Regions from separate parts of the Variovorax sp. 05N34 genome, predicted to be linked through region 1. Evidence: predicted binding sites of a transcription regulator. Region 1 holds the regulator's gene; each other region holds the start of a gene.
The links. Region 1 encodes LexA, which represses DNA repair genes until DNA is damaged. Its sites were predicted from a motif close to ACTGTATNNNNATACAGT; they were not measured.
Positions count from the first base shown of each region.

Region 1 (5,503 bases):
ATCGGAAGCCCCAGCACTGACGCCATCGACCATCCGAGAAAGACGAAAGTGACGGCACGCCCGCGCTGTTCGTTCGGCACCAGGAGACCGACACAAGCGGCTGCCTGCGGCGTGAAGATGGCTGGCGCCACCACCGTCAACATGCGGACGACAAGCAGTCCGACGAAGTTCGGCATCAGGGTCGCAACAAGATGCCCGCCCGCGTACCAGAGCATCGTGCAGGTCAGCAGCACGCGGCGATCCCACCCGGCGACGACGGCGGCAAGCAACGGAGCCCCGAGACACATCACGACCGCCGCGGCGGTGATCAACTGGCCGGCGGTTGCAGCGCTAACCTGCAGTGATGCACTGAGCTCATTGAGCGTTCCGGGCACGACCATCACGCCCGTGCCGATCACGAAGTTGCCAGCCAGCAGGGACCACAGCGCGGCCGACGGTGCCGACTGTCTCAACGCCGGACCTGCAGCGCGCCAGGATTGACGATGTTGGTCGGATTGCCCTTGATGAAGCTGACGACGTTGTCGAAGGCTTGCCCGAAGTACATCTCGTAGCTGTCTTGCTCGACATAGCCGATGTGTGGCGTGCAGATGCAGTTTTCGAGGCGGAGCAGCGCGTGGCCTTGCAGCGGCGGCTCGCTTTCGAACACATCAATGGCGGCGAGGCCAGGCCGACCACGATTGAGCGCAGCAAGAAGAGCGTCTTGCTCGACAAGCTCCGCGCGCGACGTGTTCACGAACAGCGCCGTCGGTTTCATGCGCGACAGGTCTTCTAGCGTCACAAGCCCGCGCGTCTCTTCCGTCAGCCTCAGGTGAACCGACAGGACATCGGCCGCGGCGAAGAAGGTGTCTCGGTCCGATGCGACCTGGAAGCCATCGGACCTTGCCTTGGCGCAGCTTTGCTCCCGGCCCCAGATGACCACCTGCATGCCGAAAGCCTGCCCATAGCGAGCGACCAATTGGCCGATGCGGCCATACCCCCAGATGCAGAGCGTCTTGCCCTTGAGCACCGAGCCCAGGCCGAAGTTCGGAGGCATCGACGCCGACTTGAGGCCCGACTGCTGCCAGGCGCCGTGCTTCAGGTTGCTGATGTATTGGGGCAGCCGGCGCATGGCGGCCATGATCAGGGCCCAGGTCAGCTCGGCCGGGGCCAGCGGCGAGCCCGAGCCTTCGGCGACGGCGATGCCGAACTCGGAACAGGCATTCACGTCGACGTGACTGCCGACGCGACCTGTCTGGGAGATGAGTCTCAGCTTCGGCAGCTTTTCGATGAGTTGCCTGGAGATGTTGGTGCGCTCACGGATCAACACAATCACTTCGGCATCCTTGAGGCGGACCGAGAGTTGCCCGATGCCCTTGACTGTGTTGGTGTAGACCTTGGCCGCATAAGCGTCGAGCTTGGCTGCGCACTTGAGCTTGCGCACCGCGTCCTGATAATCGTCGAGGATCACAATGTTCATGGCGTGCCATTGTGCCTCGCACCGCCCACGTGCTGTGTCGGCGCACTGCCTGGCCTCCGCTTATCTTGAACAATTTTGCGGCGAGAGCAGCGCGCTTGCGGGCTTCTCTGCCGTCAATGCAGATGAGCGCGAAGGCCTGGCGACGGGGGAGAGGCGGCGGCCTCGAGTGCTACGAGCCTGTCGAGCTCGGCGCATACGTCCGCCATGCGGCCGGAAATCACCACCCGGCCTGGATGGCGACCGGTTTGCTGGGCATCGACCATCCGCACGACTCGAAGCGGCCGTGCCGCCGAGCTCGGCGCATCCTCGCGAGTCGCCGGACTTTGGCGCAACCCGCAGCTTGGCCGAACCCCGACATAGCGCAAGCCCGCCGTGCTGATGTGGCTTGACCGACGCGTTGGCATCCATCGGCTGGCCAATGTCTGCAGAGGCGAGATCAGGTCGACGATGCTAAGAAGAGCGATTCCCATGTGAACTCCAGAAAAGTCAGAGATTGAACATAGGCAGGATTGCTTTCATTGGCCACGACAGGGTGATGGCACTACGCCATACGCCCGCCACCTGTCGCGGCCGTCAACGAGGCGAACACGGGTGCAGACCGAGTTCGCTTGCAGGATGGTCGAAGGGTTACATCAACATCGTGTTGCGGATCAGTCCGACAGCGAGGCCTTCGATCTCGAAGGGCTCACCCGGTTGAACAACGATGGTGGGGTAGTCAGGGTTTTCGGCGTGCAGTTCGATGACTTGCTTGTTGCGCTTGAGCCGTTTGACAGTGACCTCATCGCCCAGGCGGGCGACCACGATCTGGCCGTTGCGGGCTTCCTTCGTGGCCTGCACCGCCAGCAGATCGCCGTCCATGATGCCGGCGTCGCGCATGGACATCCCGCGCACCTTGAGCAGATAGTCGGGTTGCCGCTGGAACAGCGTGTTTTCGACATAGTAGGTTTGGTCGACGTGTTCTTGAGCCAGGATCGGCGAGCCGGCTGCCACTCGGCCGATCAGCGGCAGCGCGAGTTGTGCCATACCCGGAAGGGACAAGGAAAATTGGCTGTTTCGGGACTCGTTGAGCGCGCGCAATGCATCGCCCTTGAGGCGGATACCGCGCGACGTGCCACTGACGAGTTCAATCACCCCCTTGCGCGCGAGCGCCTGCAAATGCTCTTCGGCTGCGTTGGCAGACTTGAAGCCCAGTTCAGCCGCGATCTCTGCGCGAGTGGGAGGCGCACCGGTGCGCGCGATCGCGCTTTGGATCAAATCCAGAATCTGCTGCTGGCGGGCGGTAAGCTTGACTGCGAACTGCATGTGGGCTCCTGAAGGAACTGGCTGAATATCCAGTACCTGTATTTTTAACCAGTTTTCTGTGGTTGGCAAGTCATGAATGAAATCAAACAAGGCGACGAGCGCATCCGCAAGGTGATCGTGCTGGGAACAGGCGGCACGATCTCAGGCCGCGCCGAGTCTTCGGCCGACAACATCGGGTATACGGCCGGCCAAGTGGGCGTCGAGGAACTGCTGGGTGGAATCAAAGCGCCGGCTGGCGTGGAACTCGCGGCCGAACAGGTGGCGCAGATCGACAGCAAGGACATGAGTTTTGCAATCTGGCAGAAGCTCGCGCAGCGGTGTGTGCACTGGTTGGCGCAGCCCGATGTGTCAGGGCTCGTCATCACCCACGGAACCGATACGCTGGAGGAAACCGCGTATTTTCTGCATTCCGTCATTGCATCCGCATCGGTGAAACCTGTGGTGCTCACGTGCGCGATGCGGCCCGCCAGCGCGCTGGTGCCGGACGGTCCGCAGAATGTGCGCGACTCCATCGTCGTTGCGTCCACCCAGGGCGCGCGCGGTGTCGTGGCCGTCTGCGCCGGGGCCATGCACGGTGCGGTCGACGTCCAGAAGGTGCACACGTACCGGCTCGATGCCTTCGCCTCCGGCGATGCCGGACCGTTGGGTTACGTCGAGGAGGGGAGTGTTCGACTAGTGCGGACATGGCCGGCCCCCGCGCCAGCCGCCCACGAGGTCTTCAGTCGCGTGGTTGCCGCGCGCAAGTGGCCGCGCGTCGAGGTCCTGATGAGCCATGCGGATGCGCGCGGCAGCATCGTCGATGCCTTGGTGCGAGAGCGTGAGTTGGGGTCATCCGAAGTGCTTGATGGGCTCGTGCTTGCCGCCACCGGAAACGGAACCCTGCATCACGCCCTGGAAGCCGCTGCTTTGCGGGCTCAGGCCGCGGGCGTGTCGGTCGTCCGCGCTACGCGCTGTGCGCAGGGGCGCATCTTGCCAAGACAGAACGAGCTTCTTCGGGATGCAGGCGCACTGACGCCGGTCAAGGCGCGCATCGAGCTCGTGCTGGAGCTGCTGGCGGGGCGGCCATCGCCATGAAGATCAGGAGCTCAGTGCAGCCAGCGCGCGCTGAGTGATGTCGTCCACCGTTCCGACACCGCTGATGGAGCGGTACTTGGGTGCCGCAGCCGGGTCGGATTTGGCCCACTGCGAGTAGTAGTCGACCAGCGGCCGCGTCTGCTGGCTGTAGACCTCGAGCCGCTTGCGAACCGTCTCTTCCTTGTCGTCTTCTCGCTGGATCAAGTCTTCGCCCGTCAGGTCGTCCTTGCCGATGACCTTGGGCGGATTGAACTTCACGTGGTAGGTGCGGCCAGACGCCGGGTGTGAGCGGCGACCGCTCATGCGTTCGATGATGTCGGAAAAAGGAACGTCGATTTCAAGCACGTAGTCGAGCTTGACGCCGGCCGAGCGCATCGCTTCGGCTTGGGGGATCGTCCGTGGAAAGCCGTCGAAGAGAAACCCTTGGGCGCAATCGGGCTGCGCGATGCGTTCCTTGACGAGGTTGATGATGAGATCGTCGCTCACCAGCGCGCCCGATGCCATGACGGACTGTGCCTGCAGGCCAAGCGGCGTACCGGCCTTGACCGCGGCGCGAAGCATGTCGCCGGTCGAGATTTGGGGAATGCCGTATTTCTGGCAAATGAAGGCCGCTTGCGTGCCCTTGCCCGCACCCGGGGCGCCCAGCAAAATCAGTCTCATGGTGTCCTCGGAAGGTTTTTCGATTTATGTCGCGCCATGCTGCCTCCCATAGGATTTCCCAGGCGGAATTGCGGCGAGGATAGCATGCGCTCCCCCCGCTAAAACGAAGCTAGCCAGCAGCGAGAAGGGCGCGAACTCGCGCGAGATCCTCTGGCGTATCGATCCCGGGGCCGGGAGCATCCGAGGTGATGTGGACAGCGATGCGATGACCATGCCAGAGCGCTCGAAGTTGTTCGAGGGCTTCGGTGGTTTCGACGGGCGCAGGAGGCAGGCCCGGAAACTGCCGGATGAATCCAGCGCGGTAGCCGTAGATGCCGATGTGCCTCAAGGCCGGCGGCGACGTCGGCACTGCTTTCGGCCCCAGCGCCGCGAAGCCGTCGCGCCACCAGGGGATTGGGGCTCGGCTGAAGTAGAGCGCATAGCCCTTGGCGTCGAGCACGGTCTTGACCACGTTGGGATTGGCGAATTCCTCGGGCGAATCGATCGCGTGCGCCGCGGTGCTCATCGCTGCGTCGGGATGGTCCGCCAGAGTTCGTGCGACCGCGTCGATCAACGTCGGCTCGATCAACGGTTCGTCGCCTTGCACGTTCACGACGATGGCGTCGTCCGCGAGGCCGAGCTGCGCGCACGCCTCGGAAAGGCGATCGCTTCCGCTGGCGTGATCGGTGCGAGTCAGCAGCGCCTGCACGCCATGCGCCGCGCATGCGGCAATGATGCGCGGGTCGTCTCCCGCCACCACGACGCGCTGGGCGCCTGATACCAAGGCGCGCTGGGCAACGCGCACGACCATGGGCAGCCCGGCGATGTCAGCCAGCGGCTTGTCCGGCAGTCGGGTCGATGCGAGCCGGGCGGGGATCAGGACGACGAACGCCGCGTTCAATTCAGCCCGCCCGGTCAAAGGCCCAGCTCTTCGTCGGAAAGCGTCCTGGCTTCCGCTTCGAGCAGCACCGGAATACCGTCGCGCACCGGATATGCGAGGCGTGCGCTGCGCGAGACCAGCTCCTGCTTCTC
Region 1 is NZ_JBFTNI010000001.1:118,815-124,317, forward strand. Features, by position in the region: gene AC1DMA_RS00645 (MFS transporter) at 1-452, opposite strand, end outside; gene AC1DMA_RS00650 (D-2-hydroxyacid dehydrogenase family protein) at 449-1,456, opposite strand; gene lexA (transcriptional repressor LexA) at 2,084-2,758, opposite strand; gene AC1DMA_RS00660 (asparaginase) at 2,831-3,832, shown strand; gene adk (adenylate kinase) at 3,836-4,492, opposite strand; gene kdsB (3-deoxy-manno-octulosonate cytidylyltransferase) at 4,602-5,372, opposite strand; gene AC1DMA_RS00675 (Trm112 family protein) at 5,387-5,503, opposite strand, start outside.

Region 2 (5,503 bases), on a different contig from region 1:
ATGCTTCACGACGTGGAATCGCTATTGATCTGATAGCAGCGAAGGCCCGCAGCACGAGCGTTCGGACTGGGTTCACGAGTTGATCCGGCATGTCAAGGATGACCGGGCGACCCCGCCGGCGAGAGGGCCGTGACGGCTTTCAGCGCCAGGCAGCCCGCATGCGGCTGAGCAGATCGATGGTTGCGGCCGGCGGCGGAACGTGCGGGGCGCGCTCGGGCACTGGCGGCCAGGTCTGCCGTTCGAAGTGCTGCGCGTCGGCCGCGGTGATGAAGCGCGTGCGACCCGCGTACAGGTGCCGGTCGCCGCGCGCCGCCTGCTGAGTGACGTAGAAGCGTTGGGGCACCAGCAGGTGCAGGTGATCACGCGCGCGGGTCATCGCCACGTAGAGCAATCGCCGCTCTTCTTCGAGTTCCTGCGCGCCCTGCGCCACGTCGGCCGGAATGCAGCCGTCGACCACGTTGAGTACGTGGACGGATGTCCACTCCTGGCCCTTCGCCGAATGGATGGTCGACAGGATCAGATAGTCCTCGTCAAGCAGCGGCGGTCCGGGTCTGTCGCTCGTGGCCTCGGGCGGGTCGAGCGTGAGCTCGGTCAGGAAGCGCTCGCGCGATGCGTAGCCGGCGGCCAGTCGGGCAAGTTGTTCCACGTCGCCTCGCCGCAGGCCTGCGTCATCGTGCAGCCGCTCCAGGTGCGGCAAATACCACTCGAGCGCCAGGTCCATGTCGGCCGGCCAGGCGAGTTCGGGCTCGCGCAGCGCTGCATAGATGGCGGCGAAACGCGCCCATTCGTCCTTTGCCGGCGCCGGCGGCACGAACGACTGCACGACCGCTCCCGGATCGGACGCCTCGGCCATCGCGTCGAGCAGGCGCGCCGAAGTGACAGGGCCGATCCCGGGAATCAGCTGCGTGACGCGAAAACCCGCCATGCGTCCGCGCGGGTTCTGTGCAAATCGCAAGACCGCGAGCAGATCCTTGACATGCGCGGCTTCAAGAAACTTGAGACCGCCGTATTTGACGAAAGGAATGTTGCGCCGCGCCAATTCGAGTTCGAGTGCGGCGCTGTGCGTGGACGTGCGAAACAGCACGGCTTGCGATTTCAGCGCCAGGCCGCCTTCCCGGTGCGCAAGCACACGATCGGCCACCCACCGCGCCTGCTCGGCCTCGTCGGGCACCAGCACGAGCTGGGGGCGCCCTGCCGACGGCTTGTCGGTCCAGAGCGTCTTGGCGTGTCTCTCGGCTGCGGCGGCGATGACCGAATTGGACACATCGAGGATGGGCTGCGTCGACCGGTAATTGCGCTCGAGCGTGACGATGCGCGCCGGCTGGCTGAAGTGCTGCGGAAAATCAAGGATGTTGCGCACCGTCGCCCCGCGAAACGAGTAGATCGACTGTGCATCGTCCCCCACCACCGTCACGCCTTTGCCGTCCGGCTTGAGCGACCGCAAGATGGCTGCTTGAAGGAGGTTCGTGTCCTGGTATTCGTCGACCAGCACATGATCGAAGCGCTCGCCGACCTGACGGGCCAGCGCGGGCTCGGCCATCATTTCGGACCAGTAAAGCAGCAGATCGTCGTAGTCGAGCACATGCTGTTGCTGCTTGGCCTCCACATACGCGCCGAAGAGCCGCTTGAGTTCGGCTTCCCATTCGGCACACCAGGGAAACGCCTGCTTGAGCACTTCCGAGAGTGGCGCACAGGTATTGACCGTGCGCGAGTAGATCGAAAGGCAGGTGCCCTTCATCGGAAATCGTCGCGCGGTGGTCGACAGTCCGATGTCGTTGCGCACCAGCCCCATCAGGTCTTCGGCGTCGCCCCGGTCATGGATGGTGAAGTTCTCGTCGAGTCCGATCTGCGTTGCGTACTCGCGCAAGAGCCGCGCACCGATGCCATGGAAGGTGCCCGCCCAGGGCAGCGCTGGCGGCGCGTCGGAAGCCAGCCCGAGCACGCGCACCACCACCTGTCCGGCCCGGCGCGTCATTTCTTGCGCGGCCCGGCGCGAAAACGTCAGCAGCAAAATGCGCTGTGGGTCGGTGCCGCTGGCGATCAGATGCGCCACTCGGTGCGCCAGGGTGCTCGTCTTGCCCGAACCCGCTCCTGCAATCACGAGCAAGGGGCGGGCATCGGGCGGGGCGCTGCCAGTGATGGCTGCGACGCCGTGTTGCACCGCCGCGCGCTGCTCCTCGTTGAGTTGGGCGAGCGCGGCAGCCAGACGCTCTGCCGGCTTCATGGACACCGCGGATACCTTGGAAATGGGTGTGGCAACGCTGTGCATCGCCGCAACTGTACTGGATGTTTATCCAGATGACGACACGATCCTGACAAGGCTGAATGACATAATCGCGGCTCGCTGCAAACCGGAGAAACCACGTGGAAATCGTTCCGTCTCGGCAGCTTTCACTTCCCTCCTGATGCGCCGTGGACGAGGGAACTGAAAGCGCCCCATCCCCTCGCCTCCACCGCCAGACATTCCAGGGAAGTGAGCCATGCTCAATATCTTCACGCTCGCCAACGGCCGCCTCGTCCAAGAAGAGATCGAGGCTCTCGAAGAGCTGTCCAAGTTCCAGCCCATCTGGGTCGATCTCGAATCCCCCACCATCGAAGAGAAGCGATGGATCAAGCAGTATTACGGCTTGTCCATCCCCGAAGATGCGATGGACGACGACATCGAGGAGTCGGCTCGCTTCTATGAAGAAGACAACGGCGAACTGCACATCCGCAGCGACTTCCTGATCGACGATGACGAGAACCCCCGTTCGGTCCGCGTCGCCTTCATCCTCAACCAGCACAACGCCGAACTGCGCAGCCGCGGCGTGCTGTTTTCCATCCACGACGAAGACGTGCCGGTGTTCCGCCTGGTGCGCATGCGCGCGCGCCGAGCGCCGGGTCTGATCGAAGACGCCAAGGAAGTGCTGCTGAAGCTCTTCGATGCCGACGCCGAATACTCCGCCGACACGCTGGAGAACATCTACGACGAGCTGGAGTCCGCCGGCAAGAAGGTGCTGTCCGGCAACGTGAGCGACGAATTGGCCGGCGAGGTGCTCGGCCTCATCGCGCGCCAGGAAGACTTGAACAGCCGCATCCGCCGCAACGTGATGGACACGCGCCGAGCGGTGAGCTTCATGATGCGCAGCCGCATGCTCAACGCCGAGCAGTTCGAAGAGGCGCGGCAGATTCTTCGCGACATCGAATCGCTCGACAGCCACACGGCCTTCCTGTTCGACAAGATCAACTTCCTGATGGATGCGACCGTCGGTTTCATCAACATCAACCAGAACAAGACCATCAAGATCTTCTCGGTCGCAAGCGTGGCGCTGCTGCCGCCAACCTTGATCGCGAGCGTCTACGGCATGAACTTCAAGTTCATGCCCGAGCTCGACCTGAGCTACGGCTACGCCTATGCGATCGTGTTGATGGTCGCCAGCGCGCTGGTCCCCATGTGGTACTTCCGCCGGCGCGGCTGGCTCAAGTAGACCCTTCGGCTGGCAGCGTGGCCAGCCAGGCATCGACCAGCGCGAGGCTGTAGCGGCTTGCCACTGCCGAGACGAAGCGAGTGAAGTCGCCGTGGGCCGCGTCATCAGCGCGATCTGAAATCGTCCGCACCGCCGCGAAAGGCACGCCGAAGTCGTGGCACACCTGCGCGACTGCCGCACCCTCCATCTCCACCGCGAGCGCATCGGGCAGAGCGCGGCGCAATGCGTCGCTTTCGGCGGCGGTCGACACGAACCGGTCGCCGCTCACCAACAGGCCGCGGTGCACTTTCGGCGCCGTCAAGCCGAAGTCCTCAACCACCTTCAGCCCCAGCAATGCCGCCGGATCGCGCAGCACCTCGACAGCCGCGGCGGCGATTGCATCGCTGATGACGGTGTCGGCGGCGAAGCGCGCGTGGCCCGTCAAGGGCACTTCGTACTTCGGAAAGATGGGGGAGGCATCGAGATCGTGCTGGAGGAGCTTGGTGGCAACCACCACATCGCCGACCTCCACGCCCGGAGCGAGGCCGCCCGCGACGCCGGTGAAGACGATCGCCTGCGCGCCGAAGCGCTCCAGCAGCACGGTCGCTGTCGTTGCCGCTGCGACCTTGCCGATGCGCGACAGCACCGCGACGACGGGCTGCCCCCGAAGGTGGCCCACCCAGAAGTCGCGGCCGGCGACGGGAATGCGCTGCTCGTCCGGCATCAATGCGAGCAGCGCCGCCAATTCCTCGTACATCGCCGCGACGACAGCTAGCATGGCGTCATTGTTTGATGTCGACGCCGTAGAAGGTGTGGCGGCCGAAGGGGCTGAGCTTGAAGTCGACGACTTCCTTGCGCACGGGCTTGAGCTGCACGGCATGGGCGATGGTGAACCATGGCGCCTGCTCCTTGAAGATCACCTGCGCCTGCTTGTAGAGCGCCTCACGCTCGGATTGCTTCGGCACATTCTTGGCCTTCACGACCAAGTCTTCATAGGGCTGATAGCAGAACTTGGCGACGTTGCTGCCATTCGATTGCGCGGAAGCGCAGCCCAGCAATGAATAGAGGAAGTTGTCCGGGTCCCCGTTGTCGCCCGTCCATCCGAGCATGCCCATCTGATGTTCGCCGGCCTGCATGCGCTTGCGGTATTCACCCCATTCGAAGGACTTGATCTCGGCCTTGACGCCAACCTTCGCGAGATCGGCCTGCATCAGTTCGGCAATGCGCTTGGCATTCGGGTTGTAGGGCCGCTGCACAGGCATCGCCCACAGATCGGTGGCGAAGCCGTCCGGGTAGCCGGCCTGCGCCAGCAGCTTCTTGGCGGCTTCGGGATCGTACGGGTCGTCCTTGATCGCATCGTTATACGACCACATCGTTGGCGGGATCGGGTTCTTGGCTGCAACGCCCGTCGTGAGATAGACGCCGTCGATGATCGCCTTCTTGTTGATCGCCATGTTGAGCGCCTTGCGCACGCGCACATCGTCGAAAGGCTTCTTCTGCGTGTTGTAGGCAAGGTATCCGATGTTGAGGCCTGCCTGCTCCAGCACCTGCACGTTGGGATCCTTGCGGATCGTGTCGAGATCCGCCGGATTGGGGTAGGGCATGACGTGGCATTCGCCCTTTTGCAGCTTGGCCCAGCGCACCGAGGCGTCGGGCGTGATCGCGAAGATCAGGTCATCGATCTTCGCCTTGCCGGCCCAGTATTGCGGAAAGGCCTTGAATCGGATGATCGCGTCCTTCTGGTACTGCACGAGGTAGAACGGGCCCGTTCCGATCGGGTCCTGGTCGATCTTCTCCGGCGTGCCCGCCTTCAGCATGGCGATCGCGTATTCCTTCGACTGGATGCCGGCATAGGGCATCGCCAGGTTGGCCAGGAAAGGCGCTTCGGGCTTGTTGAGCACGAACTTCACGGTGTAGTCGTCGACGCGATCGACCGACTTCAGCAACTTGGGCATGCCCATGTCGTTGAAGTAGGAGTGGTTCGTGCTGGTGACCTTGTAGAACGGGTCGTCCTCCTTCCACTGGCGCTCGATCATGAAGATGACGTCGTCGGCATT
Region 2 is NZ_JBFTNI010000021.1:13,085-18,587, forward strand. Features, by position in the region: gene AC1DMA_RS29860 (ATP-dependent helicase) at 140-2,224, opposite strand; gene corA (magnesium/cobalt transporter CorA) at 2,481-3,467, shown strand; gene AC1DMA_RS29870 (5'-methylthioadenosine/adenosylhomocysteine nucleosidase) at 3,460-4,224, opposite strand; gene AC1DMA_RS29875 (ABC transporter substrate-binding protein) at 4,229-5,503, opposite strand, start outside.
Region 2: the regulator LexA is predicted to act here: its motif matches at 2,282-2,299, upstream of AC1DMA_RS29860 (ATP-dependent helicase).

Region 3 (5,503 bases), on a different contig from region 1:
ACGTGCCCGTGAGCTGGCAAGTCGAAGAACCATGGCGGCAGGGGACGCCGAGCGATGCATCCGACAAGGGGCCGTGGTGGGAGCGCTTCGGCGATGCGCAGCTCAATGCGCTCGAACAGAAAGCGCTCGCTGACAGTCCCACGCTCGCCGCAGCCAATGCGAGGCTGGCGCAGGCCCGCGCCACGCTCGCAGGAAGCGAGGCCGCCCGCTATCCACAACTGGGTGTCGGCACGCGCGCCCAGCGGTTCAAGATTTCGGCCAACAGACCGTTAACCAACTACGCCGTGCCGAACCTGTCGACAGTGCAGAACGATTTCGGCGTGATCTTCACGGCCAGCTATGAAGCCGATCTGGCGGGACGCGTGCAGCGATCGGTCGAAGGCGCAACGGCATCGGCTGCGCAATCGGCGGCCGACCTCGAAAACACGCGACTGCTGCTCACGACGGATCTCGCATCGAGCTACTACAACCTGCGATCGACGGACATCGAACTCGACGTGCTGGCGCGATCGATCGAGCTTCAGCGGCGAGCGCTCCAGTTCGTCACTGACCGGCATGACTTGGGCGCGGTGTCGGGTCTGGACGTCGCGCAGCAGCAGGCGCTGCTCGACAACACGCTCGCGCAGGTCGACACGCTGAAAAAGCAGCGCTCGCAGTTCGAGCATGCGATTGCCACGCTGACCGGAACGCCGGCGCCTTCGTTTTCCATTGCCGCGGACGTGAAGCCGCTGGCACCACCGGCGATTCCGATCGGCGTTCCCTCGGACGCGCTGGAGCGCCGTCCGGACGTCGCGGCGGCGGAACGCGCCATGGCCGCCGCCAATGCGCAGATCGGCGTTGCGACGGCGGCCTTCTATCCGAGCGTGATGTTGCTGCCCACGGGCGGCGTGGACAGCAGCACGCTCGCCACGCTCTTCGACGCAAGAAGCCTGCTCTGGTCGCTCGGCGTCTCGGCAACGCAGACGATCTTCGACGGCGGGCGCATCCGGTCGAATGTCGATTTCACTCGCGCGGGGTATGACGTCGCCGTGGCCAACTACCGGCGCATCGTGCTCACCGCGATGCAGGAAGCGGAAGACGGCATCACCGGCGTCGCGTCGCTCGACCATGCGTCGACGCAGGCTTTCACTGCCGTCGAAAGCGCGCGCCGCGTGCTGGACATGGCCTCCACCCGCTACCAGGGCGGCGCCACGACCTTCCTCGACGTCATCACAGCGCAGCAGGCCGTGCTCTCGACGGAGCGCCAAGCCGCGCAGATCATGGGGCAGCGCATGCAAACCTCGGTATTTCTCGTGAAGGCGCTGGGCGGCGATTGGTGCGGGGTCGAGCCGCGCGGTTCGGCGGAACTTAAAACAGACTGCCCTGCCCCACTGCGCCAGGTGGTCGGAACGCGCTGAGGTCGAGCACGATGCGATCGCGATTGAACCCGATGCGGGCCGTCGCCTTTTCGAACCGCTGACGAATCAGGTCCGCCCACAGTCCGCTGCCCTTCATGCGCGTGGCGAAATCGGCGTCGTAGTCCTTGCCGCCGCGCATTTCGCGGATGCGCGCCATGATCCGGTCCGCGCGCTGCGGGTAGTGCAGTTCGAGCCATTGCTTGAACAACGGCGCGACCTCCCATGGCAGCCGGACGACCGTGTAGAAAGCGCAGCGCGCGCCGGCATTCCAGGCGGCTTCGAGAACCTGTTCCATGTCTTCGGTCACGAAGGGAATCTGCGGCCCCACGCTCACGCCCACCGGAACGCCCGCTTCGGCTAGCGTGCGCACGGTGCGCAAGCGCCGATGCGGCGCGGCGGCGCGCGGCTCGAGCTTGCGCGCGACCTCGCCATCGAGCGTGGTGATGGTGACGTACACCGCCGCCAGATGCTCGGCCGCCATGGGTGCGATCAGGTCCAGGTCGTGCTCGACCGCGCTCGATTTCGTGACGAGGCCGAAGGGATGGTGCGTCTCCTTCAGCAATTCGATGACCGAACGAGTGAGCCGGAGTTCACGCTCAATGGGCTGGTAGCAATCGGTCGCAGTGCCGATCGCAAGGTGGCTGGGCCTGTAGCCCTTGCGGCCCAGCTCGCCGCGAAGCACCTCGACGATGTTGCGCTTGGCGATCAGCTTGGTTTCGAAGTCGAGTCCCGGCGAAAGATTGAGATAGCTGTGCGTGGGCCGGGCGAAGCAGTAGATGCACCCGTGTTCGCATCCCCTGTACGGATTGAGCGAACGGTCGAACGGAACGTCCGGGGAATCGTTGTGGCTGAGCACGGATTTGACGTCCTCGAAGCGGACCTCCGTGGCGAGCGGAGGCAATGCGTCTGCGTCGGCGGCGCCCTCTTCCAGAGTGCCCCAGCCATCGTCGAACGCATTGCGCGCGTCGCGCTCGAACCGATGCGCAAGGCGCGTGGCCGCACCTCGGCCCTTGAGGGCATGAAGAGGGATGATGGTGTCGGTCATGGCGGCGCCCCCGAAATACTGTATGGACAAACAGTATTTCACCATTTCAAGATTGCCGCAGCAAGCGCGTGTGGCGGCCACAAGCACGTCACACGGCGTAAGCTCTGGCCCTCCCGCCCTGCGTGTCCAACGATGCCTCGCCGCCCTGAAAACCTCTATCCGCAATACCACGCCCACATCTATTTCGGCCCTGAGACGGTCGCGCAAGCGAAGCAGTTGGCCGAAGATGCCGGGCACAGTCTGCTGGTCGTGGTCGGCAGGGTGCACGAGCGGCTCGTTGGCCCGCACCCGCACTGGAGTTGCCAGCTTGCTTTCGACGCTGCCGAATTCGACGAAGTAATCGGCTGGCTGGATGAGCACCGCAACGGGCTCGATGTGTTCGTCCACGGCGTCACCGGCGACGACTACACGGACCACACGGCGCACGCGATGTGGCTCGGCAACGAGTCGCCGCTCGATCTGCGCATGTTCCGCAAACCGGCGGACTGAACCAGGCCCACAAGCAACAGCGTTTCAGCGCCCCTGCGGGCGGGCTTTCGATCGCCTTGTCGCGGCGGCTTTACGTCCGACCCGCAAAAATATCTAGTACTTAATATTTAACAAAAGATACACTCCGACGCGTCTGAATACGAAATGTTCCATTTTTAAGCAACAAGAGTCGTGTCTCAATGAACCGTATCTATCGCCTCGTCTTCAATCGCTCGACGGGAAGCCGTCAAGCTGTCTCCGAACACGCCCGGACATCCGGTCCCGGCGGTTGCGCAACCGGAAGCGCTGCCAGCGCGGCCTTCGGCGCCGCGGGAGCCGCCGTCCTGATGGCGGTCACCGCCCTGGCGCCTACCGCGCATGCGGATACCAACCTGCTCGTCGGCGCTGGTGGCGCAGGCGGCATTTCGAGCACCAATGCGGGGAACGGCGGCGCCGGTGGCATCGGTGGCGGAGGCGGTGGTGGATCGGGTGGTGCGATCGCCGGCGGCGCCGGCGGCGGTTTCGGCTCGGGCGGCGGCGGCAATGGATTCGTCATTGGCGGTGACATCGGAGTGCCCGGCAATGGCGGCGCCAATGGCGCTGGCGTCACCGGCGGCAACGCGTTGGTGGGCGACACCGTCCAGCCCAACTCTTTGACCTTGACCGGCACCACCGACGTGACCGGCTCCGTCTGGGTCGGCGGGGGTGGCGGCGGCGGGAGCGGCGGCGGGGGGACGACGCCTGGTGCCGTCGGTGGGGCCGGGTCGAATGGCGTCCTCGATGTGAGCGCTGGCGCCGTCCTGAATGTCGCCGGTGCAATCAACCTCGGCGGCTCAGGCGGCGGCGGCGGCGGCAGCACGCCCAATGGGGGAACAGGTGGCATGGGCGGCGCGGGTGGCAACGGCACGTTGTCGATCAGCGGCACGGTCAATGCCTCGGCTGACGTGAACTTTAGCGGCGTTCAAGGCGGAAACGGTACGAGCGGCATCGCCGGTGTCGGCGGTGCGGCCGGCACAGGCAATCTGACGATCAACACAGGCGGAACCCTGCAGATCGGAACCGGCGGCACCACCGGCTCGCTGAACGGCGACGTGACGGACAACGGACGGTTGGTCTTCAATCGGTCTAACGCATACGACTACGCAGGCGTAGTTTCAGGCAGCGGCAGCCTGGTGCAGCAGGGCACGGACGTCTTGACGCTGAGTGGCAACAACACCTATGGCGGCGGCACGACCGTCAACAGCGGCGTGCTTCAGGTCAGCGCCGACAACAACCTCGGCGCTGCGACCGGTGGCCTCGCGATCGACAACGCCACATTGCGCTACGGGTCCGGCTTCGCCAGCGCACGCGCAGTGACGATGGGCGCGGATGGCGGCACCTTCGACACCAACGGCAACGACGCTTCGCTCAACGGCGTGATCAGCGGCGGCGCTCTCACCAAGACCGGTGCTGGCGCCCTGACCCTGTCTGGCAACAACACCTATAGCGGCGGCACCGTGCTGAACGCCGGAATACTGCAGGTGTCCTCGGACAGCAACCTGGGCTCGACCGGCCCCGACGCCGGCCTGACCTTCGATGGCGGCACCTTGCGTCTGCCGGCGCCTCTTCCGCTGCCGGCCGTGAACCCGCCGCCCTTCGTTTCGGCGCGTGACATTGCCGTGAACGTCAACGGCGGCACCATCGATGTGAACGACAGCCAAGGCAATATCTTCAGCGGGAAACTCAGCGGAGGTGGCACCCTGACACTGAAGAACGGCGGATCGAACACTGGAGATCCGACGCGCCTGACGTTGAGCAGCAGCAACAACACCGCATTCACGGGCGCCATCCAGCTTGGAACGAGCGGTCAGGTCGGCCGCATCAATGTCGAGGTGACAGGCTCGGGCACGCTGGGCACGAACAGCAACCTGGTCGATATCTACAACAACAGCGAACTCGACTTCAACGGTGGCGGTGCCAGCGCCGGCAACCTGAAAATCACGACCCACGTCAGCCCCAACAAACTGGGGCTCAATTCCGGCGTCACCTTCTCGAACGGCGCCAGCGCGGGGACGGCCACAATCATCAACGCAGCGGGTAGCGCGTTGATCCTCTTCCGGGATGCCACGGCAGCCGCGTCCACCCTGGTCAACGGCACCGACTCGCGCATCTATTTTTTGGGCACCAGCACGGGCGGCAGCGCGGCGATCGCCAACAACGGCGGGCGCGTTTACCTGCAGGACTCCTCCGATCTCAGCGGAGCAGCCATCGCCAATGCCGTCGCGGGCACTGTGAATATCAGCGAAGCGACAAGCGGGATCTCGATCGGCGAGCTTTCCGGCGACGGGAACGTCGTGCTCGGCGGCAAGGTCTTGACAGTCGGTGCGCGGGGCACCAATAGCACGATCGGCGGAGTCATCTCCGATACTGGCCCAGGGTTCGTCGACAAGGACGGAGGTGTGTACAACCCCCCGGTCACTGCGACCGGAGGCTCGCTCGTCAAGACGGGCGCCGGCACGCTGACCCTGACGGGCGTCAACACCTACAACGGCGGCACGACGGTCAACGGCGGCGTGCTACAGGTCAGCGCCGACAACAATCTCGGCGATGCGGC
Region 3 is NZ_JBFTNI010000006.1:167,673-173,175, forward strand. Features, by position in the region: gene AC1DMA_RS17835 (efflux transporter outer membrane subunit) at 1-1,397, shown strand, start outside; gene AC1DMA_RS17840 (PA0069 family radical SAM protein) at 1,348-2,442, opposite strand; gene AC1DMA_RS17845 (DOPA 4,5-dioxygenase family protein) at 2,575-2,931, shown strand; gene AC1DMA_RS17850 (autotransporter-associated beta strand repeat-containing protein) at 3,111-5,503, shown strand, end outside.
Region 3: the regulator LexA is predicted to act here: its motif matches at 2,460-2,477, upstream of AC1DMA_RS17840 (PA0069 family radical SAM protein).